3 regions of the Psychrobacillus sp. Z16_25 genome follow, and region 3 is predicted to be linked to each of the others. Evidence: riboswitches for the same ligand, from Rfam matches in the RefSeq annotation. Region 3 holds a riboswitch; each other region holds the start of a gene.
The links. Region 3 has a riboswitch for cobalamin ahead of AC1VU3_RS11390 (ribonucleoside-diphosphate reductase subunit alpha). Riboswitches for the same ligand answer to the same signal wherever they lie in the genome.
Positions count from the first base shown of each region.

Region 1: linked by a shared signal. The riboswitch ahead of AC1VU3_RS07505 (hypothetical protein) and the one ahead of AC1VU3_RS11390 (ribonucleoside-diphosphate reductase subunit alpha) in region 3 are both predicted to bind cobalamin.
Region 2: linked by a shared signal. The riboswitch ahead of AC1VU3_RS06535 (ABC transporter substrate-binding protein) and the one ahead of AC1VU3_RS11390 (ribonucleoside-diphosphate reductase subunit alpha) in region 3 are both predicted to bind cobalamin.

Region 1 covers NZ_JBXEOV010000005.1:83,610-93,974, reverse strand. The annotation lists gene AC1VU3_RS07510 (FAD-binding dehydrogenase) at 1-1,627, shown strand, start outside; cobalamin riboswitch at 1,665-1,846, shown strand; gene AC1VU3_RS07505 (hypothetical protein) at 2,207-2,437, shown strand; gene AC1VU3_RS07500 (serine hydrolase) at 2,510-3,319, opposite strand; gene AC1VU3_RS07495 (metal ABC transporter solute-binding protein, Zn/Mn family) at 3,706-4,626, shown strand; gene AC1VU3_RS07490 (metal ABC transporter ATP-binding protein) at 4,640-5,386, shown strand; gene AC1VU3_RS07485 (metal ABC transporter permease) at 5,396-6,295, shown strand; gene AC1VU3_RS07480 (metal ABC transporter permease) at 6,288-7,172, shown strand; gene AC1VU3_RS07475 (GTP-binding protein) at 7,233-9,161, shown strand; gene AC1VU3_RS07470 (SAM-dependent methyltransferase) at 9,263-9,865, opposite strand; gene AC1VU3_RS07465 (CapA family protein) at 9,876-10,365, opposite strand, start outside.
Region 2 covers NZ_JBXEOV010000004.1:145,698-156,062, reverse strand. The annotation lists gene AC1VU3_RS06555 (hypothetical protein) at 361-561, shown strand; gene AC1VU3_RS06550 (hypothetical protein) at 734-916, shown strand; gene AC1VU3_RS06545 (YwiB family protein) at 1,572-1,991, shown strand; gene argS (arginine--tRNA ligase) at 1,991-3,658, shown strand; cobalamin riboswitch at 3,739-3,872, shown strand; gene AC1VU3_RS06535 (ABC transporter substrate-binding protein) at 3,994-4,947, shown strand; gene AC1VU3_RS06530 (FecCD family ABC transporter permease) at 4,964-5,935, shown strand; gene AC1VU3_RS06525 (adenosylcobinamide amidohydrolase) at 5,937-7,403, shown strand; gene AC1VU3_RS06520 (cob(I)yrinic acid a,c-diamide adenosyltransferase) at 7,422-8,012, shown strand; gene AC1VU3_RS06515 ((Fe-S)-binding protein) at 8,794-10,365, shown strand, end outside.
Region 3 covers NZ_JBXEOV010000010.1:608-10,972, reverse strand. The annotation lists gene AC1VU3_RS11435 (response regulator transcription factor) at 1-502, opposite strand, end outside; gene AC1VU3_RS11430 (sensor histidine kinase) at 477-1,562, opposite strand; gene liaF (cell wall-active antibiotics response protein LiaF) at 1,559-2,260, opposite strand; gene AC1VU3_RS11420 (PspA/IM30 family protein) at 2,334-2,972, opposite strand; gene AC1VU3_RS11415 (lmo0954 family membrane protein) at 2,987-3,340, opposite strand; gene AC1VU3_RS11410 (metallophosphoesterase) at 3,504-4,592, shown strand; gene AC1VU3_RS11405 (DedA family protein) at 4,592-5,194, shown strand; gene AC1VU3_RS11400 (undecaprenyl-diphosphate phosphatase) at 5,204-6,028, shown strand; gene AC1VU3_RS11395 (DUF2569 domain-containing protein) at 6,142-6,621, opposite strand; cobalamin riboswitch at 6,765-6,944, shown strand; gene AC1VU3_RS11390 (ribonucleoside-diphosphate reductase subunit alpha) at 7,090-9,309, shown strand; gene AC1VU3_RS11385 (flavodoxin) at 9,297-9,752, shown strand; gene AC1VU3_RS11380 (ribonucleotide-diphosphate reductase subunit beta) at 9,724-10,365, shown strand, end outside.

The DNA of each region.
Region 1 (10,365 bases), on a different contig from region 3:
TGGTCTTGCTGGATTAGTAGCTACTGCTGAATTGGTTAGAGAAGGTAAGCATGTATTATTGGTAGATCAAGAACCTGAAAGCTCCCTTGGTGGGCAAGCCTGGTGGTCTTTCGGAGGACTGTTTCTAGTAGATTCACCTGAACAAAGAAGAGTTGGTATAAAGGATTCTTATGACCTTGCTTGGCAGGACTGGTTAGGGACTGCTGGCTTTGACGAAGACAATGAAGAAGAATATTGGGCAAAGAAATGGGCCGAAGCTTATGTAAGATTTGCTGCTGGAGAAAAGAGAGAATGGCTACATGGCCTAGGAATTCGCTTCTTCCCTGTAGTGGGATGGGCAGAGCGAGGAGGGTATTTAGCGGAGGGGCATGGAAACTCAGTCCCTAGATTCCATATTGTTTGGGGAACAGGACCCGGGGTTGTCCAGCCTTTTGAGGCAATCGTAAGAAAGGGAATGGAAACCGGACTTGTAACCTATAAATCAAGGCACCGTGTAGATGAATTAATTGTAGATAAGGGGAGAGTAATAGGGATTAAAGGCTCAGTCCTTGAACCCTCTGATGCGAAAAGAGGAGAAGCCAGCTCTCGAAAGGTAATAGACTCTTTTCAATTCAATGCTCGAGCAGTCGTCCTAACTACTGGTGGAATCGGTGCTAACTTAGAGCTCGTTCGTCAAAACTGGCCGTCCTGGTTAGGTACCCCTCCTAAAAATATGATTGCTGGCGTACCTGCATATGTCGATGGCAGAATGTTTGAGATAAGCGAAAGGGCCGGGGCACGCTGGGTGAATAAAGATCGAATGTGGCATTACACGGAAGGGATTAAAAACTGGAATCCTATTTGGGAAAATCACGGCATTCGAATTCTCCCCGGTCCCTCTTCTATTTGGTTAGATGCAGAAGGGAACAGATTCCCTGCCCCCAACTTTCCTGGCTTTGACACATTGGGTACCTTAAAAGCAATTCAAGATACCGGCTATGATTATTCGTGGTTCATTCTTACAGCAAAGATTATCGAAAAAGAATTTGCTTTATCTGGTTCAGAGCAAAACCCTGATTTGACAGAAAAAAGCGTGAAGGAAGTGTTAAAGCGTATTCTTCCAGGTCCAACAGCTCCTGTTAAAGCATTTATGGAGAAGGGCGAGGATTTTATAGTAGCAGATAATCTAAAGGACCTTGTGGCAGGAATGAACTCACTTGTCGGAAACACTCTACTAACATATGAGGATGTCCATAGACAGATTGTAGCAAGAGATCGAGAAATGGATAACAAGTTTACGAAAGACCTTCAAATAACCGCCTTAAGAGGAGCACGTAATTATATTGGTGATAAGCTTATTCGAGTGGCAGCACCCCACAAAATATTAGACCCGAAACAAGGACCGTTGATTGCTGTTCGTTTGAACATCCTGACTCGTAAAACATTAGGCGGCCTACAGACGGATTTAGGGGGTCATGTGTTAAATAAAGACGGAAAGCAAATTCCCGGATTATATGCTGCAGGTGAGCTAACAGGTTTTGGTGGCGGAGGAATGCATGGCTACCGAGCACTAGAGGGCACCTTTTTAGGAGGCTGCCTATTCTCAGGGAGAGAAGCAGCTCGGTCCATACTTCACGATTTAAAATAACAAAGTAACGAACGTATGATATAGTAAGAATGTAATTTCATATTGTGTAGAATTAGGTGCTCTTCGAGAGAAGAACTTAAAAGGGAAGTTCGGTGAGAATCCGACGCTGTCCCGCAACTGTAAATGGGAGCAAGCTTTTAACCACTGTTACTTGTAATGGGAAGGGAAAGTAAAGCAATGACCATAAGCCAGGAGACCTGCCTAATTTTAGTACACACCAAAAACCTACGCGGATAGGGGGTGTTCAGTGATCGTCAAGCTATTGCTTGAAGGATTCATGGTACGACAAACCGTATACTCACAGATGGATTTGGAAGAAGTCTATTCTTTCCTATCCAAATGGTTTTATATGTTGCCGTATTCTTATTCACGAACATCTTCCTCTTTAAAGGGGAAGATTTTTTTTATCCCGCATTAAGGGACAGTAAGACTCCCACTTCAAGATGGCGAAAGAAATGAGACAGCTAAGTGGGAGACCAACTGTCCCTAAAAGCCCGATTGGTTCAACTAATGAATGGCGGGGGATGAAAGAAACCCCCACCAATCAAAGTTTCACTTTATTGGAAAGGAGAAAGTAGGATGTCAAAAGAGGAATACAAAGAGCAGTTCAAGCAGGTGCTACTCTATAACACTGTCACGAATGCTTCGATTACTTTAGAGAAGATACTTAGTTCCTTAGCACAGGATATTCAAAACTCTGAGGAGCTAACAAAGGAAGCAAATCTTATTCAATTACAGAATGCCTATCAGGAGGTTCTTTATGAGCTAATTGGAGAATCAAAAACAGAAGATGCTGAGATGAAGATTTAGTAAATGGAAAGCACCCACTATCTTGTGATGTGAGTGCTTTCTTCGTTTAACTTGGTAGTTACTACACCTTCTTCAGCTTTTATTTGCTAGATATTCGTAAGCAGCTGCTCCTATCTCAGTTAAAATGGCTTTAGATACAAGATCATCCTCTTCCTTCGATAAGACCGTTATCGCCAGCTGGTTATCTCCTACATATAAAACTCCTACATCATGTCTTGTTCCAGGAACCCATCCTGTTTTATGCGCCATTTTCCAAGCTGGGCGGCCATTATTATAATTGGAGTACGGTGATGGAAACATTTGCGGTAGACAGTCTTGGATTTGCTGTTTCTTCATAATACGTAGCATTTCCTCACTGGCTTTCTCGCTCACTAGCTCTTTCCTAGCTATTTTCTTTAGCAGTATCGCAATATCAGCGGCAGTTATCATGTTATATCCTTTTGGATTTGGGTTGTTCATCATGAGCTTGTTATAGAACGTGCTAAGCTCCATTCCAGCTTCCTTCATAAAAGAGACAACCGCTTCCTTTCCTATTAGGTCAATCAACATATTAGTAGCAGAATTGTCACTTTGGATAATCATCAGCGTGACCAAATCTCGTATTGGCAAGGAAGTACCTGGTGTTAGGTGTTGAAGAACTCCCGAGCCTCCTACTAAATCCTCCTTACGCAAAACGAAAGGGTCATCTAATGAAAAACTCCCTTTCTCTTCTTTCGTAAAAACGGAAGCCATAATTGGTACCTTGATTACACTTGCTGCATAAAAAAGCTCCTCGCTATTTAGCTCCCATTTTTCTCCGGTGACTAGATTTTCTAGAATAATTCCCCATGTTCCTCTTGAAGGCTTAATAATGTCCTTTACTCTATCTACTAATACTTCCACAGCTCCACTCCCTTTTTCTATTTTTATTTCTAACTTTATTATAATCAAAATATTTTGTATATTGTGTTGCAGGGATTAAAAATTTGGCAGTATGCTTTATTAGTCAGCTAGAAAGTACGTCTACTTTTTTTATCCATTTCATCCCTCTTCCTTCTCTTCCAATCTTAAAGTCAGGCTACATCTAGTTCTTTTCCAAATTGCGATGTTTTGTTCACCTTTTTTCATCCACCTACATAGATTATTTTGACAAGTCGAACAATTAGTGTTAACCTTATGAACAAAAGTTTCCTTTAGGAAATAATATAGTTATAACGAAATAAAAATTTTTTTGTTTTAAAAGTTTCCTCCGGGAAATAAATTAATATAAAAGAAAAGGAGTGTTGTTTGTGAAAAAACTTTGGTTATTGTTTGTTGCGGTATTTTTTGTTGTAGGTTGTAACGGTAATGAAAATGTAGGGGAAGCTGATTCAGATAAGCCTCTTATTGTAGCCACTACAGGTCAAGTCGCAGATGCTGTTAAAAACATTGGTGGAGAACATGTCGAGGTTAAGTCACTTATGGGACCTGGGGTAGACCCTCATCTTTACAAAGCAACACAAGGAGACATTCAGCTATTAGAGGATGCAGATATGATTTTTTATAATGGTCTAGAGTTAGAGGGCAAAATGAGTGAAATCTTTGAGAAGATGAAAAAAGATAAGGTAGTAGTGGCAATCGGTGAAGCATTGCCCGAAGACCAGTTATTGGAAGACCCAAACTATCCAGGTCAGTTCGATCCACATATTTGGTTCGATATCCAGTTATGGAAGCTTGCTACTGAAGAAATCACCAAAACATTGGTAAATGAAATAAAAACCAATGAAGAGGACTTTCAAAACAATGAGGCTGCCTACTTTAAAGAGCTAGATAGCTTAAAAGACTGGACACAAGAACGAATGAGCGAAATCCAAGAGAGCCAGCGCGTCTTAGTAACTGCACATGATGCTTTCAATTACTTTGGAAACAGCAATGGCCTTGAGGTACGTGGTCTACAAGGTCTTAGCACGGAATCCGAATATGGTATTAAAGATATTCAGAATGTAGTAGATTTCTTGGTGGACCAAAATATTAAGGCTGTTTTTATAGAATCAAGTGTATCCGATAAAGCAATGAACTCAGTGATTGAAGGTGCAAAAGAAAAAGGACACTCCATAAAAATTGGCGGAGAACTTTATTCAGATGCTATGGGACCTGAAGGAACAGAGGAAGGCACTTATATCGGAATGTATAAGCATAACGTAAATACCATTGTAGATTCACTAAAATAGGAGTGAAGACATCATGAATGCATTACAGGTAAAGCATTTGTCCGTTGCTTATGAGGAAAAGGTAGTACTCAAGGATATAAGTGTCGAAGTTCCTGCTGGAAAAATAACCGGAATTATTGGCCCTAATGGAGCAGGTAAGTCTACGATGTTAAAAGCTATTTTAAACCAGCTCCCTAATAAAACCGGTGAGGTGAGCATACTTGGAAAGCCACTTCGCCCTAAAGATTGCAAAGTCGGTTATGTCCCCCAAAGAAATGCAGTAGATTGGGATTTCCCAACAAACGCTATAGATGTGGTTCTAATGGGACGGTATGGTCATGTCGGAATAATGAGAAGACCGTCTGCAAAGGATAAACAAATTGCCCTCGAGAGCCTACGAGCAGTTGGAATGGAGGCATATGCTAACCGTTCTATTGGTCAGCTATCCGGGGGGCAGCAGCAGCGTGTCTTTCTGGCTAGAGCATTGGCACAGGAAGCAGAAGTATATTTTATGGATGAACCGTTTGTCGGTGTAGATGCTGCTACAGAAAGAACCATTATACAAATTCTGAAACAACTTAAAGCTCAAGGAAAATCTGTTTTTGTCGTCCATCATGACTTACAAACAGCTCCTGAGTATTTTGATTGGATTATTTTATTAAACCAAACTTTAACAGCTTCTGGACCTACTGAAACAACCTTTACAAAGGATAAATTACAGGAAGCATACGGAGGAAAGTTATTTTTTATGGAACAGACAAAAGAAAGCATCATCAAGTGAGAGAGGTGAATGTCCGTGATAACAGGAAACTTACTCTGGGTTTTAGTAGGTACAATTTTATTAGGTATTGCTGCTGGTCTTAATGGGACCTTTGCTTTTCTTCAAAAACAAAGCCTGGTGGGAGATGCTGCAGCTCATGCAGCGTTGCCTGGAATTGCTTTATCTTTTTTATTGTTCCAATCGAAGGATTTACCGCTTCTCATGCTTGGAGCTGCTATTACTGCCACTCTATCTGTTTACGTAATCCAATGGATTATCCAATATTCTAAGATAAAAGCAGATGCCGCAATCGGTCTAGTATTATCTGTGTTTTTTGGGATTGGTATTGTGCTTATCACCATCGTTAACCAAAGCAGCACCGGAAACCAAAGTGGATTAAACGATTTTATTTTTGGAAAAGCGGCAACTATGGCAAAGACTGATCTCATCTGGCTTTCAGGAAGTGCTTTATTAATTATTAGCATGTGTCTTTTATTCTTTAAGGAATGGAAGCTCATGATATTTGATCCAGTCTTTGCAAAGGGGATTGGAATGCCCGTTGAACGTCTAAGAAGTATCTTGACTGCTCTTACCGTTCTCACTATTGTTACCGGAATTCAAGCAGTAGGGGTTATTTTGATGGCCGCTATGCTTATCATCCCTGCTGCTGCAGCCAGATTTTGGTCTAATCATCTAGGTGTGATTCTTGTAACAAGTGCTTTTTTTGGTGGTCTGTCAGGAGCCTTTGGTACGTTTGTAAGCTCTTTGAAAACTGGCTTATCCACTGGTCCTATTATTGTGCTTTGTGCAGCATCTCTCTTTCTCTTATCTTATTTCTTTGCCCCGAATCGAGGGCTTATATCTAAATATAGAAAGAAGCTTGCCTTCAAGCAAAGAAAGCATGCGATAGAGGTGACTAGCCATGAATGAGTTTTGGGTCCTACTTACCGGCTCCTTGGTTGGCATTACCTGCGGGATGACAGGCGTATATCTCATATTGAGAAAAACAGCTATGATTGCTGATGCTATTAGTCATACCGTGCTTTTTGGCATTGTTGTTGCCTTTATGGTGACTCAATCATTAAATGGCTTCTGGATGCTAGTAGGGGCTGCAATTGCAGGGGTACTTACCACCTATCTTGTACAATTGCTCCAAACAGGCGGTTTACAGGAGGATGCCGCAATCGGGGTAGTCTTTACCTCTCTATTTGCTCTTGGTGTTTTATTCATCACCTTGTTCGCAGGAAATGTTCACTTAGATGTAGAGCATGTTCTAATGGGAGAAATAGCATTTGTTCCATGGGATACATGGAGTCTCTTTGGCTTTGAAATGCCAAAAGCAGTTTGGATGCTCCTATTTGTTTTGGCGCTAAATATCTTATTTTTGTTCCTATTTTATAAGGAACTAAAAGTGACTACCTTTGATCCTGTCTTTGCGATGTCAATTGGGCTTCCAATAATCGTCATGCACTATGCTTATATGACCCTTGTTTCGTTAACAACAGTTTCTGCTTTTGATAGTGTAGGGGCAGTGCTAGTAGTAGCCATGTTAATCGGACCTGCAGCGACTGCTTATTTAATCAGTAAAAGTGTCCGCGGAATGATTACTTGGAGTATGATCTTTGGAGTAACTGCGGCCATATCAGGCTATTATGTTGCGAAGCTCTGGAATACTTCCATTGCAGGGATGATGGCGGGCATGGTTGGTGTTCTGTTCCTTCTAGTATTTCTATTCTACCCAAGCATTGGGCTTCTTTGGAGAAAAAGAAAAAAAGTAAAAATGAATACATTAAAGAGCTTCTCTTAAGGGTTCACCTCTCTTCTACCTTCATTTGCTATAATGAAGAGATAGAACAGAGGTGATTTTTTGTATAAAACAATTGGCATTCTTGCGCATGTTGACGCAGGAAAAACAACCTTTTCAGAACAGTTACTATTTCATACAAAGACAATTAGACAAAGAGGGCGAGTTGATCACCAGGATTCCTTTCTAGATACACATTCTATTGAAAAGAATCGTGGGATTACGATTTTCGCCGATCAAGCAACTTTTACCTATAACAATTCTACGTATTTTTTAATAGATACTCCTGGACACGTCGACTTCTCTCCTGAGATGGAGCGAGCGATACAGGCGATGGATTACGCAATCATTCTTATCAGTGCAGTAGATGGAGTAGAGGGGCATACGGAAACAGTATGGCAGCTTCTTAGAAAGCACCAGGTGCCTACCTTCTTTTTTATTAATAAAACAGACTATATAGATACAGACCCAGATCAAGTTTTCAAAGAAATACAAGAAAGTCTTTCCTCTGAAGTATGCAAGATTGATGATCTGTATACGGAGGAGCTTATTGAATTCATTGCAGAGAGAGATGAAGAACTATTAGACGTTTATATGGAAAGTGGTTTTGATCAGCAACTCTGGACAAATGCCTTTCAAAGGATGATTCAGCAAGGTGAGGTGTTCCCTTGTGCAAGCGGCTCCGCTTTAAAGGATATTGGTGTACTAGAATTCTTAGCCTCTCTAGATAAACTGACAATAACAAGCTATTCCTCGGAGGAAGAGTTTGTAGGGAGAGTGTATAAAATTCGGCATGACGACACTGGTAGTCGAATCACTTTTTTAAAAATTCTTAGGGGAAAATTAAGAGTTAGAGATGTATTAACATACAGAGAGTCATCTGAAAAAGTAACCCAGCTGCGCACTTATAATGGAAACAAATTTAAGACAGTAGATCAGGCAGTGGCCGGTGAGCTTATTGGGATAATCGGATTAAGCAATGCAGCTATCGGAGAAATCATTGGTAGTCAGGAGGAAAAAGTCTCCTTCGAATTAATTCCGACCTTGAAATCGAAGGTAGAATTTGATCCTACCATCTCAGTTAAGGATGTATTGCAGTATTCTAAGATGTTAGACGCAGAGGATCCTTCCCTATCTGTTGTCTGGGAGGAGCATTTTCAAGAAATTCACGTGCATGTCATGGGCACCATACAACTAGAGGTACTAATCCAAATTATGAAGGAACGCTTTTCCTTAGATGTAACTTTTGGAGAGCCTAAAATACTCTATAAAGAAACGATTGAGGAGCCAGTAAAGGGCTATGGGCATTTCGAGCCGTTAAAGCATTATGCGGAGGTCCATCTACTCATAGAACCAACACCTCGTGGAAGTGGCGTTAGCTTTCATAATGTCTGTCATGCTAATGATTTATCAATTGGTAATCAGAACCTCGTGAAACATCATTTACTCGAAAAAGATCACCATGGCATACTAACAGGCTCTGCTTTAACAGATGTGAAGATTACCTTGTTAACAGGGCGCGGGCATAATGAGCACACATCAGGTGGAGACTTTCGAGAGGCATCTTATCGGGCACTACGGCAAGGCTTAGAAAAAGCGAAAAATATACTTTTAGAGCCTTATTATGATTTTAAGATAAAAGTGGAGCAAGATCTCATCGGAAAAGTATTATCCGATATACAACTAGCTCATGGCACTTTTGAGCCTCCGGAAACATTAGGAGACAAGGTAGTAGTGAAGGGGAAGGTACCAGTGGCTACCTTTATGCATTACAGTACAACGTTTGCATCTTACACACACGGCAAGGGAGTACTAAACCTACAATTTAGCGGCTATGACATCTGCCATAATACAAACGAGGTAATCGAAAAAATCAGCTATAACAAGGATGCAGATCCTGAATATACATCCACCTCTATCTTTTGTGCGAAAGGTACAGGATACAAGGTACCCTGGTATGAAGCAGAAGCTGCTATGCATTGTTTGAAATAAGTACGATAAGAAAAATGAAAAGATGACTCCTTTGCTGTGTAGGAGTCATCTTCTTTCCTATTCATTAATAGCAATCCCTAAAAATAATAATGTCTTTATCATTAGAACCGATAAATCATAAATCTTTCATTTTCATCTCGCTCATACATCCCGGGGACTTTCACCTCTCGAAAAAAATGAAAAGGAGTCTCAGTCTCTAGAAATTGCAGATAAGCCTCCGTTGGATAATAAAGAATGACATCCACCGCTCTTGGAGACTGTTCAACAGAACGCAATATACGATGGATAACCTTTCGAAATATAGCGGTAGAAAAGGGATTAAAAAAGTAAAATACATTTTCCTGAGGGTTTATCTCGTATTCCTCGGCTAGACAGCATTCAAAACTAAGAGTCGCATTAGAGATTTTTGCCTTTGTTAAGTAATTTGCTAAGTTCTCCATGGCTGCTTGGTAAAGCTGTCCATTCATTTCTATACCTGTTGCTGAGGCATGTAGAAAATGGTGAACATAGAAAGGGAATCGTCCCTTTCCACATCCAAAATCCACGAACCAGCTTGAGGTATTAATAGGGTATTCTTCAAACAACGTTTCTAATGCGACATAAGGTGTTGCTTCGTAACGATGATAATGAGTCGTTTGATATCTGAATTCTTTGAGCCCGCTGGTTTGAATACGCAGTAATCGATCAAATTCGGATTCCTTCATACACTCCCTCCTACTGATTAAATACATGTTCTTGTACCCATTCCGGAGATACAACTGGGTTTGATACTTCTTCTAACGGAAAAATTTTATAAGGGTTTCCCTTTACTACTGCAGTTGGTATAAATGATGGGTTTTTCACTTGGATTATTTTTTTATCTTGTATTTTCTTTAGCTTCACTTCTACCTTCCCTATACCACCGATGCTTGTATAGTCAAATTGCTGAGCAGATAAAAAATTTCCTAGAGAATAAAATACATGTGTTTCCTTTCCCGTAGAAGATACAATCTTTTCATATGGCTGGATAACATGTGGGTGATGACCAAAAATAATATCACCACCTGCCTCAGAAATCAACTTGGCTAGTTCTCTTTGTGTGCTATTTGTTTCAAGCTCATATTCATTACCCCAGTGCATGCTTACCACTACAATATCTGCTTTCTCCTTTAAATCTTGGATGTCACTCGTTATCTTTTCCGGATCAATCAAATTGATTAAGTAC
Region 2 (10,365 bases), on a different contig from region 3:
TAAATTATTATTAAGACCTGTATCCGTGATTACATGGTAATCATAGATGCAGGTTTTGTTTTTCAGCTAGGTTATTTTCGTATATTTTGATACCTTTAAGATATAAGTGAAAATCAACTTGCGATACCATTAAATGGATATAATTTCTTCGTCTACAAAGCGGATTAACTTATAGAATGTATAAAAAAAGTAGAAGGGTAGTAACCGAAGAATACATAGCTAGGATAAAAAGAGGCTTAGCACAAAATGAATAAATCAGGGATAGTGATAAGCCGAGATTAGTTAATAGGAGTGAGACTTTGAATTTAAAGATTTTAGCATCAAATCTATCTAAAGTTTATATGCAGAATAAAAAAAAGAATGGGATTAACTACTTCAACATTCTTTATTTTATATGATATCGGTTTAGGGTTTGGTCCGTATGTTTTAGGCTTACTGGTACCGACAATGGGCTACCGTTCAATCTTCTCTTGGATGGTCGTTGTTATAGTGAGGGTGTTGATCCAAAAAGGATTAATGCTCTTTTTTGTTGAATTCTTTATTGGAGAAACGGCAGGTTAGCGGAAGAAGGATATGAATATAACATATCGAATAATTAATAAATGTTTTTAAAGCGAGTCTCTCATTTAGTAATTATTAACAGCAGTAATATGTAAATTTTTTTTTGAAACAATATTATTATTATAATATAATGAATGTGAAGAGAAAAATTGCAAAAAAGAGGGAATAGATAATGTTTAAAAATACAAGTTTGTGGACAATTGCTACAGCTATTATGACAGTTTTAGTCTATATTGATGGCTTATTTATTACTGGGAATTTTATGTTTACAATTCCTTTAGCTGTTTTAGGAGCTATTATTGCGATTATTGCATCTATACTTGAAAAAAATATATTTATATATTTGTTAATATAGTACTAGCGTTCATAGCATTTATATCGATTATTGTACTTTGGTAGTAGTGTAAAGAACGCTTTGTAGAGTGAAAATAAAAAAGTGCCTTTTTAGATAAAGACTTACATTTCTCGGATGCCTATATCTTTTAACGAAATAAGATAAAACTTGTGAAGGAATGTACTTGAACTATCTGGTGCGTTAGTTAAATAACAAGGACAGCCACTTCCTAACTGGAGGTGGCTGTTTTTACATATTAGATGAAATAAAGCATATACTCTACAGTCTTGATGGTAGCAGCAGGCGGCGACTCCGGTAGGATGAGTGGGACAGATAAGACATCGCAACGGCACGCGGTAGCGTTCGGTGATGGCTTATCGGGAGGGAAAACTAAGAGCGTCACGTCGTGTGACAACGTTTTCCTGACCAACATCCTGTTGGCCCTACGGAAAGCGTCCGCCTAGAGCGAACATCAACGGGAAGAGAAGAATATCCCTTTGTCAAATATACTTGATTAGAAGAGGTAAATCTTTATTAGCCTATAAACATCATTTAACTCATCGATTTCCCTAAACTATCTCCCAATGCCAATCATAACTTGGCACAAACGCTTCGTATAAGCTATAATATGAAGGTTATATATATGATAAATAAATGCTCTAAAAGGATGAACTGTATGTCTCAACCAACCAAAAAAACAGTAAACGTACATCTCTTATCCTCTATCCAGCATCCTGATATTCCAAAGGAAACGATAGAACTGCATACAACAGGAGAGCTTACCATCAAAGGTGGACAGCCTTACCTAGTGTACGAAGAATTACAAAATGAGAAAAATGTCCGTACAACTGTCAAACTAAATGAGGAAGCTGCATTAATTCTACGAAGCGGTGGAGTAAAGATGCGACTGCCTTTCCAAGTAGGAGAGCCACAAACAGGCAGCTATGACTCTGGATTCGGATCCATGATGATTATGACAAATACAAAACAACTTACCTTCTCAGAAGGACAATTTCAAGTGGAATATGAACTGATTGTCCAAGAGGAAGTAGTAGGAACATACTTAATCCAACTAACATATTCGGAGGCGGAATAATGAACGCGGTAGAACAAGTACAACAAGCAATGAAGGAAGCTTTGCATAAAGCGATTGTTAAGGCAGAGTTAGTAGCAGAAGAACAAATTCCTGCAATCCACTTAGAAACACCTAAGGATAAAGCAAATGGGGATTATGCGACAAACATAGCGATGCAACTGACAAAACTAGCAAGAAAGAATCCACGTCAAATTGCAGAAGCAATCGTAGAAAACTTAGACATGACAGGAACAATGATGGAGAAAATCGACATCGCTGGTCCAGGATTCATGAATATCACCATTCGCAAGGACTATCTACAAGATGTAGTAAAGGCTGTATTAGCAGAAAAAGAAAATTACGGTCGTACTAAAGCAGGTGCAAACGAGAAAGTTCAAGTGGAATTTGTATCAGCTAACCCAACTGGTGACCTTCACCTTGGTCACGCACGTGGAGCAGCTGTTGGCGATTCTCTATGTAACGTATTAGATTTCGCAGGCTATGATGTGTCGCGTGAATATTATATTAATGATGCGGGTAATCAAATCCACAACCTTGCTGTTTCTTTAGAAGTTCGTTACTTTGAAGCACTAGGCATGGAAAAAGAAATGCCTGAGGATGGATACCGCGGACAGGATATTATTGATATTGCTAACGACCTTGCAAAAGAGCATGGCGACAAGTTTATCCATATGTCAGACGAAGAACGCTATAAAGCATTCCGTACACATGGTTTAAAGGTAGAGCTTGCGAAGCTTCAAAAGGACTTAGCAGATTTCCGTGTGAACTTCGATAACTGGTTCTCTGAAACTTCTCTTTATGAGGATGGAAAAATTCAGGTGGCACTAGATAAATTAAAAGCGAATGGTCATATTTTTGAGGAAGAGGGAGCAACTTGGTTCCGCTCTACAACCTTTGGAGACGACAAGGACCGTGTGTTAATTAAGAGTGATGGCTCTTTCACTTATTTATTACCAGATATCGCATACCATGAGGACAAAATTGTTCGTGGCTTTGACCAGCTAATCAATATTTGGGGAGCAGACCACCATGGCTATATCCCACGTATGAAGGCGGCAATCGAAGCGCTTGGATACGAGCGTGAAAAACTAGAGGTTTCCATTATCCAAATGGTTCAGCTATATAAAGACGGCGAAAAAATGAAAATGAGTAAGCGTACAGGAAAAGCGGTAACAATGCGTGAGCTAGTAGAAGAGGTTGGATTAGATGCTGTTCGTTATTTCTTCGGTATGCGTTCCGGCGATTCCCATATGGACTTTGACTTAGACTTAGCGGTATCTCAATCCAATGAAAACCCTGTATACTATGCACAATATGCACATGCTCGTATTTGTTCTATCTTACGTGCTGCAGAAGAAAAAGGCATGGCAGCTTCAACAGCATCTCTTTCTTTATTACAAAGTGAAAAAGAAACAGACCTATTGAAGAAAATCGGGGACTTCCCGAGAGTGGTGGCTGATGCAGCGAAAATGCGTGCACCACACCGAGTAGCAACTTATATTCAAGAGCTTGCTGCAACATTCCACAGCTTCTATAACGCAGACAAAGTGTTAGACCCAGAAAATAAAGAGCTATCAGAAGCGCGTTTGGCTTTAGTAACGTCTGCACGTCAAACAATTGAAAATGCATTAAAATTACTTGGAGTTTCCGCTCCAGAGAAGATGTAACACCTTAAGAGGTTTTGGTTAAATACCAAAGCCTCTTTTTTATATCGACATTGAATCGAATTAGAGTATAATAAAGGCATATTCATATGTTGCATAAAGGTGCCCGAGTGTAAGCGCTTGGGTTAAAAGGGAAGCTGGTTAAAGTCCAGCGCGGTCCCGCCACTGTAAGTGAGAAATCACGAGCCAGGATACCTGCCTTTATGTATGTACACCCATTGCCTACGAGGATAGGTTTGGTGTAGATCGGCTCATGTTAGTCCAAGCGGATTTATACCTATATCTATCTCTCATCATCAGATGGGAGATTTTTTTATTGCACATAGGAGGAATGTAGAATGAAGAAGTTTTGGTTTGTACTGATTGCATCGCTGCTATTATTAGTGGGATGTGGATCGGAGGAAGAAACAAAGGTTGAAAAAGAGGAAGGTACACAAGTAGAGGTATCTGATACCGAGTTCCCACTGACACTAACGGATGCTGTCGGACAAGAGATAACCCTAGAGGAAGCTCCAGAGAAAATCATATCCATGATACCAAGCAACACGGAGATTCTTTTTGCGTTAGGCTTGAATGAAGAAATTGTTGGTGTAAATGAATATGAAAGCTACCCACCAGAGGCATTGGAAAAAGAAAAAATCGGTGGAATGGAATACAATATCGAAAAAATTCTTTCTCTAACTCCGGATATTGTGTTTGCACACGAATCCATTGTAGGGATGGCTGAATCAGGACTTCAACAGCTACGTGATGCGGGAGTGAAGGTTTATGTAGTTCAAAATGCAGAGGACTTCAATGAAACCTATACAACCATTGAGCAAATTGGTAGAGCTACTGGAAAGTTCCCAGAAGCACAGAAAGTAATCGAAGAGATGAAAGCCAAGGTTCAAGATATAACAGACAAGGTCTCACAGGTTGAGACAAAGAAGACCGTTTTTGTGGAAACATCCGATGCACCTGAAATCTACACGCCGGGTAACAACACGTTTATGCAAGAAATTTTAAATATGGTGAATGCAGAAAATGTGGTAGAGGATCAAGAGGGCTGGTTCCAAATTGACCCTGAAGAGATTATTACAAGAAATCCAGATGTCATTTTGGTTGCATACAGCTATGTGGATGGAGTTCAAGAGAAAATTAAAGCAAGACCAGGATTTGATACGATAACAGCAGTGAAAAATGATGCGATTGTCCAAATAAATGAAGATACAACTAGCCGACAAGGTCCTCGCTTGGCAGATGGTCTAGAAGAAGTTGCGAGAGCGATTTATCCGGAGGCTTTTAGTGAGTAAATTAAGGCTTGGCTACATCTTGTCAATTGCTTCTCTACTTATCGCAATTTGGCTTGGTGTATCAGTCGGCTCTGTCAAAGTTCCATTTAGTACCCTGTGGGATACGACATCCGACGAGGTAGCAGCTAATATTGTATGGCAAATTAGAATGCCGAGGGTACTGCTGGCTGGCCTAGTGGGAGCATCCTTGGCAATCGCTGGAGCTGCTTTCCAAAGTCTATTAAAAAATCCCTTAGCAGATCCATACACACTTGGTGTTTCATCGGGAGCTTCCGTAGGAGCTGTTGCTACATTATTTTTTGGACTTTCTGTTCCCTTTCTAGGTGGGTTCACTCTCCCGATTTTTAGTATGCTAGGAGCTCTTTGTACAATGCTGTTGGTAATGGGGTTTGCAAAGCTTGTCGATCGTTCCATGAAAATGGAGACAATCATATTGACCGGGATTATATTCAGCTCTTTCTTAGGATCCATTATTTCTTTAATGATTGCGTTAACCGGGGAAGAGCTTCGGCAAATTATCGGCTGGTTATTGGGAAGTGTGTCGATGAGAGGCTGGGAATATATAAAGCTAGCCTTGCCTTTTGTGATTGTAGGTTCCTTACTGCTTTGGTTCAATAGAAGAGAGTTAAATGCCATGCTATTTGGAGAAGAACGAGCATTACACCTAGGTGTGGATGTGAAAAAGAGGAAGCTGATGGTGTTAATTGGTGGTTCTATGCTGACTGGTGGAGCGGTTGCTGTTTCAGGCACGATTGGATTTGTGGGATTGGTTGTTCCACACATAACTCGGCAGCTGTTTGGCTCTGATAATAGACATGTGCTACCACTGAGCTTTTTGAATGGAGCTACGCTGTTAATCATTTGTGACCTAGTTTCACGTACTATCATTTCACCAGCAGAGCTACCAATTGGAGTAATCACAGCCTTTATCGGTGCTCCGGTCTTTGCTTTTATTTTCTTCCGACAACGAAAGAGAGGGAGCATCTGATATGCTGAAAATAAATAATCTATCTGGTGGCTATGATCAGAAAATAGTCGTGCATAATGTTTCCTTTCAGGTGGAAAAAGGAGAAATGCTAGGCATTCTAGGTCCTAACGGAAGCGGGAAATCAACGCTTCTCAAGCTTATGAGTAGAATATTACCTGCAAAGGAAGGAGAGGTAATTGTTGATAATAAACCTTTACTTTCTTATTCATCTAAGGAACTTGCCAAAAAACTAGCGGTGCTTCCACAGCTGCACAACCAGTCTTTTTCACATAAAGTGAGGGAAACCGTTGCTTTGGGTCGCTATCCGCACCAAAGCAGCTGGTTTTCTACCTGGTCAGAAGAGGATGAGCAGGCGGTAAAGAAGGCAATGCGACTAACTGGCATTGAGGAATATGAGCACCAGCTCTTAGAATTAATGTCGGGTGGAGAGCAGCAAAGAGTATTTGTAGCCCAGGCCTTAGCTCAACAAGCCCCTATTTTATTATTAGACGAGCCTACAAACCATCTAGATATTGCACATCAAAAACAGCTGTTGGATACGATCAAAACACAAGCAATTGAAAATGAACTGACAGTTGTCAGCATCTTTCACGATATCAATCTTGCCTCCTTATATTGTGATCGACTGATTTTAATGGACCGAGGGGAAATAAAGGTAATTGGACACCCGCAAGAGGTAATAAAGAAAGCGATTGTAGAGGATGTCTATAAAGCGAGAATTAGTACCACTCCTCATCCGGAAAAGCCTAAGCCTCAAATTACACTTTTACCTGATGTGAAAGAGGAATCAAAGCAACGTTTTATTTCGAAGGAGCACATTAAAATATTTCCAGAATATGTTTTATTTCAATCTGAAAAGAAGCTTAAAACGTGGTCCTCTGCTGTTGTGAATGCAGGAAGCGGTTGGTACAGCCATTTTCTAAATAGAAGAGTTAGCCCGCACTATGCATGTGACAATGTACAAGCAGAAATGGAACAATACCTCCAAACGCATGGCTTCCAGCCGACAGATACAGTAGCCATGATGACAGCGGTAAATATAGAGGATGCAGTTATCAAGGAATATGAAACAAACTTTGGCAGTATTATCGTAATGGTTACAGCTGGGGTAGGTAATGCCGTAGATGTAGCAAGAACGCATGAAATAGAAACCTTTCCTACAGTGGGGACGATTAATACCTGGGTAATTATTAACGGAGAAATGACCGAAGAAGCTTTTATCCAAGCCGTAATGACGGCAACCGAGGCAAAAACAAAGGCATTGGTTTCAGAGGGAATAAATGATAAGCGAACGAATACACCAGCTACTGGTACTCCTACGGATAGCATCTTAATCGCCTCCACTCAAGAAGGGGAAACTATCCCTTATGCTGGTCCAGTAACAGCACTTGGCAAAAAAATAGGCCAAGGCGTTTTTGAATGTACAGTGGAAGCAATCCAAATTTATAAGCAAACAAAAGGGTTGTAAGAGAAGGGAGCGGGACGAATGAAAATCTATACAAAGACAGGCGACAAAGGGCAAACAGGCTTAATAGGTGGCAGAACGGATAAGGATGATATACGAGTGGAGGCTTATGGCACCATTGATGAGGTAAATTCATTTATTGGCAAAGCAATAACAGAGCTTGATCCAACCAAGTTTGCAGATATTTTAGAAGACCTGGAGACAATCCAGCACGAGCTATTTGATTGCGGTGGAGACTTGGCGAACGTCTCCAATCGCCGTGTGTATAAGATGACAGATGAAGCAATTGAAGCGATGGAACAAAGAATCGATGTGCTCGTAGAAGAAGGTCCGGTTTTAGAAAGATTTATATTGCCGGGTGGCACGCCTGCTGCAGCAACGCTTCATATAGCGCGTACCATAACGAGGAGAGCAGAAAGGCTAACGGTTACCTTAATGAAAACACAAGAGGATGTACCAAGCGTCGTTCAAAGATATTTGAACCGTTTATCAGATTACTTATTTGCTGCAGCTAGAGTGGCCAATGTACGAGAAAACGTTCCCGATGTGGAGTATGTACGCAGCGCAAAGGTATTTAAAAATGTAGGTAGTGATAAAAAAACGGATTCATAAGATTTGTATCTGTTGAAAAGTTAGTTAAGAAACTGTACTTCATTATTAGCCCTGTCTAATAATGTGGTGCAGTTTTTTATATGTAAGAGCGCAAATTCATTTTTCTTATTCGAATACAGTGTATGAGTGAATGACCAATACTTCCTGGTATGATTTGTGATCCGCTTGGATTTAGTTTAATAAGTTAAATTGTTGGAAAGGCATGGCCGAAGTCCGCTTTGAGAGTAGGTAATATTTTCTATCGGATAGCAGGGAATATAAGTCGGTGTGGATTACTCTCGATTAGCGAGGCAATACTCTCGTTCAGCGGAGGTTTATTCTCGGATAGAAGCAGTTTACTCTCATTCGGCGAGGAAATACTCTCATTCGAGAAAGGGTTACTCTCGAATAGTCTCCACTAGGTGGTGGAGCTTTACTCTCACTCGCAATCTATTTACTCTCTGTTAGCGAGGTAATACTCTCGTTCGTTAGAGGTTTATTCTCGGATAGAGGCAGTTTATTCTCATTCGGCAGCTTTACTCTCGTTCGAAGGTCAATTACTCTCGGATGACGAGGCAATACTCTCGTTCAGCGAAAGCTTACTCTAAAATAGAAGCGACTTTATCAAAGTCAGCATCCAGGCAATCGTCATTATTTGAATATAATTTAAAAATTTCTGTCCACATTGTATAAATAACTATTGACTGAATGCTCATTCAGTTCTAATATGGTATTAATTCTTATAATTCTATTATTATGGTAAATTGGTAGTATTAGTCACATCTTAGAGGGGGAGAAAGAAATGGATCCGTTGTTAATTGCTAACTGGGTATTGTTCCTCGGCGTTACAGCGTATGCGTTCTACTTGTTTGCATACTTATTGAGAACGAGATATGCATATATCAAACTGGGGAAAAAAGTAGAGTTTGAAGACAATGTGAAAGAGCGTCTTCGCAAAATTTGGGTGTATGTTTTTGGTCAAAAGAAGCTATTGAAGGATAAGAAAAGTGGAGCAATCCATCTTATGTTCTTCTATGGCTTTATATTAGTACAGTTTGGAGCAATTGATTTTATTTGGAAGGGCTTGGCACCGGGGTCACATATGCCACTTGGACCGTTGTACCCTGCGTTTACTTTCTTCCAAGAAATCGTGACATTAACGATTTTGGTAGCAGTTATTTGGGCGTTTTACCGTCGTTATGTAGAAAAGCTAGTTCGGTTGAAGCGTGGCTGGAAAAATGGTTTTGTTCTGATATTCATCGGTGGACTAATGGTATCTGTATTAGTAGGGAATGGAATGAACATGATTTGGCATGGTCACGAGGCAACTTGGACTGAGCCAGTTGCATCCGCTATAGCTACAGCGTTTGCTTGGCTGCCTGAAACTGCTGTAGTAACCGTTTTCTTTGCTATGTGGTGGGTACACTTGCTATTGCTACTCACATTCCTTGTATATATCCCACAATCCAAGCATTTCCACCTCATCACAGGACCTGCTAACGTATATTTCCACCGTCTAGACAAGGTTGGAAGATTACGTCCGATTAACTTTGAAGAGGCGGAAGAGGACGAAGAGGATGAAGAAGAGATGCCTACATTTGGTGTAGGCCGTGTACAGGACTTCACACAAGCACAGATGATTGACTTCTATGCATGTGTAGAATGTGGTCGCTGTACAAATATGTGTCCGGCAACTGGCACAGGAAAAATGCTGTCACCGATGGACCTAATTGTAAAACTTCGTGATCACTTAACTTTCACTGGAGCGGTGGAGACGAAAAGAAAGCCTTGGGTACCAGCGCTTGCTTTCCAAGGAACGAAAGGAAACCAGCTTGCGATGGCTGCTGGAGCAGAGGGCGCAGTAATTGAGGATATTTACAGCCCTTCAATGATTGGGGAAGTAATCACGGAAGAAGAAATTTGGGCATGTACTACTTGCCGTAACTGTGAAGATCAATGTCCAGTAATGAACGAGCACGTAGATAAAATTATTGATCTTCGTCGTTACCTTGTCATGTCTGAAGGGAAAGTTCAGCCTGATGCTCAGCGTGCTATGACGAACATCGAGCGTCAAGGAAATCCATGGGGACTTAACCGTAAGGAGAAAGAAAACTGGAGAGATGCACGTCCGGATCTTCATATCCCTACTGTAAAAGAAGCTTCTAAAGCTGGAGAAGAATTTGAATTCTTATTCTGGGTTGGATCAATGGGTTCATTTGATAACAGATCTCAAAAAATCGCATTATCCTTTGCTCATCTAATGAATGAAGCTGGAGTGAAGTTTGCAATCCTTGGTAATAAAGAAAAGAACTCTGGAGATACACCTCGTCGTCTAGGAAACGAGTTCATGTTCCAAGAGCTAGCAGCTGCAAAT
Region 3 (10,365 bases):
CTTGGTTTGTTTTCCCTTCAGTCATCAACAAAAGGACTTCTAACTCTCGATCCGTCAGCTCCTCATGTAGAGCTCGGTTAGAACCTTTTCTCATCCGCTGCATCATTTTATCGGTAACCTCAGGCTCTAGTACTGCACTCCCAGTTAACGTTTTACGGATAGAATCAGCAATATGAGAGGCTTTGGAGGTTTTCAATAAATAGCTTATCGCACCAGCCTCCAAGGCAGGATATACCTTGTCGTCATCGATGAAGCTAGTAACAACCATCACTTTAGCTTCCGGCCATTTGGATACGATTTCCTTCGTAGCCTCTGCACCGTTCATTATAGGCATGACCATGTCCATCAAAATGATGTCTGGCTTATGTAAAAGAGCCAGGTCGACTGCCTCCCGTCCGTTCGTAGCCTCCGCTACTACCTCCATATCAGGCTGTGATTGAAGGTAGGCTGCTACCCCAATTCGCACCATTTCGTGATCATCCGCTAATAGTATTCGGATCATTGCTTGCTTCCTCCTCGCTAACTGATAGGCTATTTACCTCTGTGGAAATAGGAATTTTTACTTCGACAATCGTGCCTTGAGAAGGGACGGAAACAACCTTACACGTACCTCCTATTTCAACCGCTCGCTCTCGTACACTTTGTATGCCATAGGAGCCATTTTTTCCTTCTCCTGTCTCGAACCCAACCCCGTTATCTTGTACTCGGAAGATGGCTAGGTTATCTCGCTCTACAAAAAGCACATCCAGCTCTGTCGCTTTCGCATGGCGTAGCGTATTGGATAAGGTTTCTTGTGCGATGCGGAATAAATGATCCTCTGCGCCTTTTGAAAGAGGAACCTCCTCGAGCCGATAGCGGATGGTAAAGAGAACCTTTGCCTGAAGCTCCTGTAACAATTCCTCCAGCCCTTCTTTTAATGTTTTATTGTGAAGGGCAGCTGGACGTAAGTGAAGCAGTAATGCTCGCATTTCGAGCTGGGCCTGCTGGACAATCTTTTCGGTCTGCATGAGTGTCTTCGGGGCCTCACCGCTTTTTGCCTCCTCCATCTCTACCATCGTGGAAAGAAGCATAGAAGCAGCAAATAGCTGCTGCGATACCGAATCATGGAGCTCTCTGGCAAGACGCTGGCGTTCCTGTATAATTTGCTCTTGTATTATTTTTTCTTGCGCTTCTGCTTTTTCGTCAGTAATTCTCTGTAACGTTTTTCGCTGAGTAAGGATAAGGGTCTCGAGTTCTTTTGCTGTCACATGCATTCTCTTTGAATACGTGATCCTTTTTTTCGGAGGTTTATACGTCTCCGGATGAATAAGGGGACGCAAGGTTGTTTCTATCCTTTTTTCCTGATTTCGTACCTTTTGAAGGGTGTTAAATGAAATAAGAAAGCTAATGATAGCAGTAATAATGATAATCCAAGCTCCAAAAGGCACCTCTGCATACGTGTCACGTAGAAGGGACCACCAGGCTTCTTCGTTTGGCCATCCCCATATAACATATAAGACCCCAATGATTAATAGAAGAAAATAAAGAAAAATAGAGATACCCTGTCCTAGAAAGATTTTCATTTTCTAATCACCTCGATATCCCCAATCCATGTGGAAACAATGATAACAAGATCGGATGTGTGTGTAACATCGTCCCTGTAACCATCTTTAAGTAAGACAGTATGGTTCCAAAGACGTTGTGGTCCTCGGCCGAGAAGGTTTGCTTCTCCGATTACGGTTGCATAATGTATTCTTACTGGAATTTCATAAGGAATATGAATAGTAACTTTCCCAAAGGATTGGCGGATTGAGATAAAAGAAGTGCCCTTTGGTAGTACGGTTTCTGTTACATCTATTAAAAAATCACCATAAAAGCTTTGGACGTGTATATCCTTCCATTCGTAAGCTTGAAAGGGGGTTGTTTGGGTGGAAAACAGCTTGTTTTGTATCACTTGATCTGGAATATCCTCATATAACTTTTCGGTAGGTCGTATAACGTCTGTAACAGGTTCATTTTTCCAGAGCTTATAAAGAAAATAGGAGATAATCCCGACAACGAAAATTCTTAGACTCCACATAGAGAGAATAGCGATGACTAATAGAATAAATCCTGTCCAAAATAAGCTTTTGGATTGCTTGCGGAGACTAAAGTACATGAGTCCGAGTCCGATTAATACCAAAATAATATTTCCATTTCCAAAAACAACTGCCTCTATAAAAACAAGAAAAACAAAACAAATGAGTAAGAATGCTAGCTTATTTGTCTGGTTGTCTCTCATATTTGTTTTCCTCCCTTCTAGACTTACAAGTGAAGGAGAAGGCATAAGCCTTCTCCAGTATCTACTAAATAGTTTACACAATTTCCTGCTTGGTTTGGTTGTTTTTTTCTAATATTTCTAGGCGCTGTTCCATAGAAGTAATTTCATGCTCTTTGTCTATCTTCTGACCAAGGCGTTCTATATAGCTTTCCATTTGATTGAACGTAGCAAAATTTTGTTGCTTTGATTCAGGGTGGAGCATACGATCCATTTGTTGATGAGCTCTTATTACATTTTCTTTCCCCATAAGCTGAAGCTGGCGGACTTTCATATCCTTGACCTTATGCTTCATTTCTTCATATTTGCGCTCTAGCTCAAAGAGCTCCTGTGTAGTCTGATGAATAGTGTTCTCTACTACCGCTGCGCGTTCCTTATAAGCTGACACCTCTGCTTCGGCGAAGGTGATCAAATCATCTTCTCCTGCAGTTCGTGCAAGCTCTGCTTGTTTCTGGCGTTTTTCGACCATTTGAATCGTTTCTGCTAACTCTTTTTCGAGCTCTGCTTTTAATTTTCCTTGTCTTTCTAACAATTTCCCTGTCTGCTCCGTTTGTTTTTCCGCTTCTCGGATGTATTGATTAAGCATTGCGATTGGGTTTTTCTCTTCTTTTTTGTCAAATAGTTTATGAAGATCTGCTTCTATACTATATTTTAGTCTTTGTAATAATGTTGCCATGTTCGTATCCTCCTTTATTTGTATAAATCGTTCCATTGCTTTTCAAAGTTAACAAATGGATCATTTGTATCTAGCTGAGAAATAGAAGAGTGATTCTCTAGTTGCTTCCATTTTTTCACGATGTAATAAAGTGCTCCAATTGCTATAATTCCAAGCAGGCCTGGAATATTAGAAACGGCTGATAATAAGCCGATGATACCAATTATTGCCCAGAAAACTTTTAATAGGGTGGTATTACTCTTTAGATAAAAGTGAGCCCCTGCTATCACAAATAAGCCGGAGATACCGAGACCTAGAATTGCTCCAAGTGTAGAAAGAGCCGTAATGCCTGCAATAATTCCTGCTACTACTAACCAGAATTTTTTCATGTGTATGTTCCTCCTCTCGTACTGTATCTAAAGCTTACCAGCTGTACGGTTTCTACTAAACGGGCTTAAAAAGGATTTTCTTCTCGGTCTAGAGGCGTAGAAGGAGGAAAAACAACATTTCTGTTATACTAATTGAAAAAGTTAAATAATGGAGATTACAAGGATGAAGAAAATCGGAGCTATAATATCTGTACTCGTTTTATATGGAGCAATTGTCTTTTATTTTGGTTGGAATGTATGGGCATGGCTGAATTCTTACTTCTCAGTGAATATTGTATTGTTTAGCTTTGCGTGGGGATTGATTGCATTTTCCATGGTTTTAGCAAGGCTGAACCATCAACTAAAATTCTTTCAAGTTATTGGTGCTTATTGGATGGCTATATTGCAGTATGGCCTGATTCTTATCCCGCTTGGTACAATAGCAGCCTTTTTGTTCCCTGAAAAAATCGGGACAATTGGCTGGGTTATTTTCCTACTATTCCTTTCTATCCTCCTGTATGGTTCCTATAAGGCCTATACACCGGTAGTAAGAAGGTTATCTATCACCATCCCTAAAAAGGAATCTACTATAGAAGAATTAAAGGTAGTGGTTGCATCTGATTTCCATCTTGGTTTATTATCCAATAAGGCACATTTACAAAGGTTTGTCCGAATATCAAATGAGGAACAGCCGGATTTAGTATTATTAGTAGGGGATCTAGTAGATGATGATCCTATCTGGTACGTAAAAAATGGCATGTCCGAAGTGATGAAACAGCTAACTTCCACGTATGGTATTTATGGAGTGCTAGGTAATCATGAATATTATGGAGGGAAAATCCCACAGCTAGTGGAAGAAATGAAGGGCTCCAATGTTCGAATGCTGTTAGATGAAACTATAGAAGTAGCAAAAGCGTTCTATTTAACAGGTAGAGAGGATCTAACGAACAAACACAGAAAGAGTTTAGAGGAGCTGAGTCCTGAAAACAGGAATCTCCCTTGGTTTGTCATGGACCACACACCTTCTAATTTACTGGTACCCGAAAAGGCAAATGTAGATCTTCATGTCTCAGGTCATACTCATTTAGGACAAATGTGGCCAAATCACTTATTTACGAAAAGGATTTTTGAGTTAGACTATGGATATAGAAAAAAAGGAGCAATGCACGCAATCGTATCCTCCGGTTTCGGTTTTTGGGGACCACCAATTCGAATAGGGAGTCAGTCCGAAATTTGGTCGATACACATTATGTTTAAGAATGGAGAGTTTTAATGGAAGCATGGGTTACAGACTGGATGAACCAGTTTGGCTATTTTGGTGTTTTTATCTTAATTTTGTTAGAAAATGTTTTTCCTCCTATTCCATCTGAGGTCATCCTTACGTTGGGAGGATATATGACTGCAACTACTAGTATGACGAAGCTAGGGGTAATTATTGCTTCGACCCTAGGTTCTGTATTAGGAGCAACGCTTCTTTATGGATTAGGTCTTTTACTAGATGTAGAAAGATTAGAAAAGATTGTGAAGAAATACGGAAAGTTTCTTCGTTTAACAGTAAGTGATATTCATAAAGCGGATGCTTGGTTCGATAAATATGGACCTTGGGCAGTATTCTTTGGTAGATTGGTGCCACTGATTCGAAGCCTTATTTCGATTCCAGCCGGTATGTCTAATATGAAATTTTGGTTGTTCCTATTATTTACTACATTAGGAACGCTGATTTGGAATACGGTTCTTGTTTCAGTTGGAGCAGCAGTCGGAGAAAATTGGGAAGACATTGTAGCGTATATGGATATTTACTCAAATATCGCGTATACACTTATCGCAATCGGAGGAATTGCTTTCTTGTTTTGGTATTTTAAAAAACGTAACTAAGGAGATATTATGGAGATTCTAGAATTATTAAAAGCGTTAATCCTTGGCTTTGTGGAGGGAATGACGGAATTCGCACCGGTTTCTTCTACAGGGCATATGATTATTGTGGACGACATGTGGCTTCAAACAAAGGAATTTTTAGGTGAATATTCAGCGAATACATTTAAAATAGTTATTCAGCTAGGATCCATCCTAGCGGTAGTAGTCGTTTTCTGGAAACGATTATTAAGCTTAGTAGGCTTATATAAAATAAAGGATGTAGCGCCAGGAAGTCAGTTAAAGCTAACGCATGTAATTGTTGGGCTTATTCCAGCTGGAGTGCTTGGTGTGTTGTTCGAGGACTACATAGATGAGCATTTGTTTACAACAGAGACAGTACTAATTGGTTTAGTGCTAGGTGCCATCCTAATGATAGCTGCAGATAAGTTCGGTCCAAAGAATCCGAAAACAAATTCATTGGATAAAATTACTTATAAGCAGGCAATCCTCGTTGGGTTGATACAATGTCTATCTTTGTGGCCAGGTTTTTCAAGATCAGGCTCTACTATTTCGGGTGGGGTTCTATTGGGGATGAATCATAAGACTGCGGCAGACTTCACGTTTATCATGGCAGTGCCTATTATGGCAGGTGCTAGCTTCCTATCACTGGTGAAAAACTGGGAGTACATGGATTTAAATCATCTCTCGTTTTATATCGTAGGATTTGTAAGTGCATTTATCTTCGCTTTAATATCAATACGCTTCTTCTTGAAGCTGATTGATAAGATTAAGCTTACACCATTTGCAATCTATCGTATTGTTTTAGCGATTATCTTGGCGATTATTATTTTGTAAGTAAAAACGAAAGAGGCTTTGGAAATTATCCAAAGCCTTTTTATTTTGATGCCAAGTGCTTCCACGTAATTCCCCAAATGCTTGTCAGAGCAAAGAGAGGTGCTTGTGCTTTCTTATTCATTTACAAATGTATTATGGACACGCTTGGATACCATGAAATAGGCAATCCAAATAATGGACAAAACAAAGGAGGAAACACTGATAGAAGCTGACTCATTGTCCGTACTTACATTGTTAATGAGTATTGCATCAACGATATCCAATATCATACTAAGAATGAGATAGGAAATAATTGCTTTCGGGAAAAATTTTTTCTTTTTAAAGAAAATTATGATTAAATATATTGAAATAAACAATAAGAGAGCGTTACAAGCCATTTCGAAATAAATAGCTTTCTCAAAATGAGGGTGCACTTCTGGGGAGGTGACCACTTCTGTCCATTCACCAGAGTTGATTAATAAGAAAGATATGATAAAATATCCGACTGAAAATATTACAGTCAAAAACAAATATATGATAGGTAATAGCAGCCAACCTCTAATTCCTTTCGGTCCTTCCTCGTAATGCTCTTGCTCTTCTAATGGTTGAGTCATTTTATTCTTCCTCTCTCTAAATTTTCCAATATCACTTTCCATTATATTGTAAACATAAATATTCTATAAGGAAAGACTTTCTTCCTATGTACAAGTTTAAACACTATATGTTAGGGTTATTAAGTAAATAAAACACAATATATTGTACTGATAGATGATTAGGTACCATTACGGTTTAATAGGGAATTCGGTGAAAAGCCGAAGCTGTCCCCGCAACTGTAAGTGTGGACGACTGTTGAAAATGCCACTGCGATTTATTCGTGGGAAGGTCAACAGGAGGAAGAAGCACGAGCCAGTAGACCTGCCTAGTCGTCGAAAAAGCAACACTTTCTTCGGGGGTTGAGAGGTGGGAGCGAGGACTTTTATAAATATGTCTTTTTGTTTCCTACTTTTAAACGTAAGCACTGACTCGGCCGAAGAGGCTATGGTTAGTGCTTTTTTTGTTGCTCAAATAAAGGAGGAGTTCATATGACAACGTCAATAAAAACAGAAAAAGCAGTGCAGTTAGACAAATTATCCAAAGAATTTGGAAAAGAGAAGCTTACCCCACTCCTGACCTATCAGCAAAAGTGGCTAGCAAGACATGATGACGACCATAGCTGGGCTCGTGATATGTCTCTTCATGCACTCAGCCTACTAGACGAGCAAAGCCCTTACTGGACATTTGTCGCAGCTCGAATTTATCTTTGGGATATTTATGAGCAAGTAGCTGATAACCGTAGAACAAATGTTGAAAAAGTATATCTTGGTTTCCTGGAAAATGTTAGAAAATTAAGTAATCGAGGGATTTATGACAGAAACATAATGGAATCCTACTCCGACGAAGAACTACAAGAACTGGCGGAAGTAATTGTTCCGGAAAGAGATAATTTGTTTACTTATATTGGCCTCAAAACCTTGCTCGATAGATATGTAGCAAAGGATTTTAATAAAGCGATTGTAGAGTTGCCGCAAGAGCGCTGGCTGGTGATCGCAATGACTTTAATGAAAGAAGAAACAGAAAAGCGGCTAGAAAAGATTAAAGAAGCATATTGGGCAATGAGTAATCTCTATATGACTGTAGCTACACCTACTCTTTCGAATGCAGGAAAGCCCCATGGTCAGCTATCGAGCTGCTTTATCGATACAGTGGATGATAGCCTTCAAGGGATTTATGACAGTAATACGGACGTCGCTACTCTATCCAAATACGGTGGTGGAATAGGCGTCTATATGGGGAAAATTCGTAGCCGTGGCTCTTCTATACGAGGATTTATAGGAGCATCAAGCGGAGTATTACCTTGGATTAAACAATTAAACAATACAGCAGTCAGTGTGGACCAGCTAGGGCAGCGACAAGGAGCGGTAGCAGTATACCTGGATGTTTGGCATAAGGACATCTTTACGTTTTTAGATTTACGGCTAAATAACGGAGATGATCGCTTAAGAGCACATGATATTTTCACAGGTATTTGTCTACCTGATTTGTTTATGGAAAAAGTAGATGCGAGAGAGGATTGGCATTTATTTGACCCACATGAGGTTCGTACAGTAATGGGATATTCGTTAGAGGATTTTTATGATGAAAAGAGAGGGAGCGGCTCTTTTCGTGAAAAATATACAGAATGTGTAAATCATCCGGAGCTATCAAAAGAGACCGTACCTGCAATTGAGCTGATGAAACGAGTTATGCGCTCTCAATTAGAGACAGGCGTACCTTTTATGTTTTACCGAGATGAGGTGAATCGTCGAAACCCGAATAAGCATGAGGGGATGATTTATAGCAGTAATCTATGTACAGAAATCTTCCAAAATCAAAGCCCGACCATTTCTGAATCCATACAGCTAGACGGAGACACCATTGTTACTCGGAGACAGGCGGGAGATTTCGTTGTCTGTAACCTCTCCTCTATCAATTTAGGTCGTGCAGTGCCGGATCACGTGTTAGAGCGGCTAATTCCTATACAGGTGCGAATGCTTGATAATGTGATCGATTTAAACATGATCCCAGTTCCACAGGCGGAGCGTACAAATGCTAGGTACAGAGGGATTGGCTTAGGGACGTTTGGTTGGCACCATCTACTTGCGATTAATAGTATTCGCTGGGAATCGGATGAGGCGGTAGAATTTGCAGATAAGTTATATGAAAAAATAGCGTATCTAACCATTAAGGCTTCCATGGAGCTAGCAGAGGAAAAAGGGGCCTATCCTTTATTCCCGGGGTCTGATTGGCAAACTGGTGCCTATTTCGACCAGCGTGGCTATGAGGATGATAAATGGATGGAGTTAAAGAAGCAGGTGGCAACATGCGGAATGCGTAATGGCTATCTCATGGCTGTTGCTCCAAACTCGTCTACTTCTATACTAGCTGGCAGTACTGCGAGCATTGATCCTATCTTTCAAAAATTTTATTCGGAGGAAAAGAAGGACTATAAAATTCCGGTAACTGTTCCGGATTTAAATAATGAGACTACCTGGTTCTACAAATCGGCTTATTTTATTGACCAGCATTGGACAATTAAGCAAAACGCGGCGAGACTGCGACACATCGACCAAGGGGTGTCCTTGAATTTATACGTGCAAAACACCATCAAAGCGAAGGATTTACTGGCATTACATTTAGATGCTTGGAACAGTGGCCTAAAAACAACCTATTATGTACGATCTACATCCGTAGAACTAATAGAATGTGAGTCGTGTTCAAGCTAATGAAGGCACTAATTTCTTATCTTAGTTATAGCGGAAATACAGAGGAAATTGCGGAGCTGATACGGGGCGGATTAGAGACATTTGGCTATGAAACAGAAATGCGATTCATAGAGGATGAAACGACAATTGACTATGTAGATTATGACCTTCTATTCATCGGGACATTTACCTGGGGGCGGGGGAGTGTACCGGATGAGATAGTTCCTTTTATTCGACGAATCAAGGAAAATCCCACCAACCTATATGTGTTTGGTTCAGGAGATACACAGTTTGGTGGTGACGCCTTGTTTTGTCGTGCGGTCGATCTCATAAGAAATTATGTGGGCTGTGCGTATCCAGGCTTAAAAATAGAGCAATCACCTAGAGGTAGCCAAGAAGCACTCGTAAAAGAATGGCTGGAAGGAGTAATAATAGATGCAAAGAGCAAAAACATTAGAGCCTAGAAATCCAAATAAATCTACAGGGATATTTGGGGGACAATCCAGTGGGATATTGAACTGGAATGACATTGCTTACCCACATTGGTACAAGATTTATAAGAGATTATTAGGGAACTACTGGCAAGCTGATGAAATCAATATGTCGAATGATGTAAAGCAGTTTAGAAATCTCACGAAGGAGGAGCAGGAGGCCTATCTAAAAATAATTGGTCTGCTTGCGACGCTTGACGGTCCGCAAACAAGAACAGCATTGCTGTTGTCCTTGTATGCAACGGATTCTTCGGTTCAATCCATTCTGGCAGTCATCGCTCAGCAGGAAGCTGTACATAACGAAAGCTATTCCTATGTGCTATCATCTGTTGTTTCCTTAGATGAACAGAATCGCTCCTTTGAATTTGGAAGGACAGATGAGATTTTATTGAAACGAAATAAAAATATAGAAAAATATTACAATGAGTTTGTAGCAAACCCTACACTTGAAAATACGGTCAAAACAATGGTTTATACAACTCTACTAGAAGGCTTGTTCTTCTATTCCGGCTTTGCCTTCTTCTACAACCTTGCTCGTTACAATAAAATGGTCGGCACCTCTACGATGATCAGCTATATTAATAGA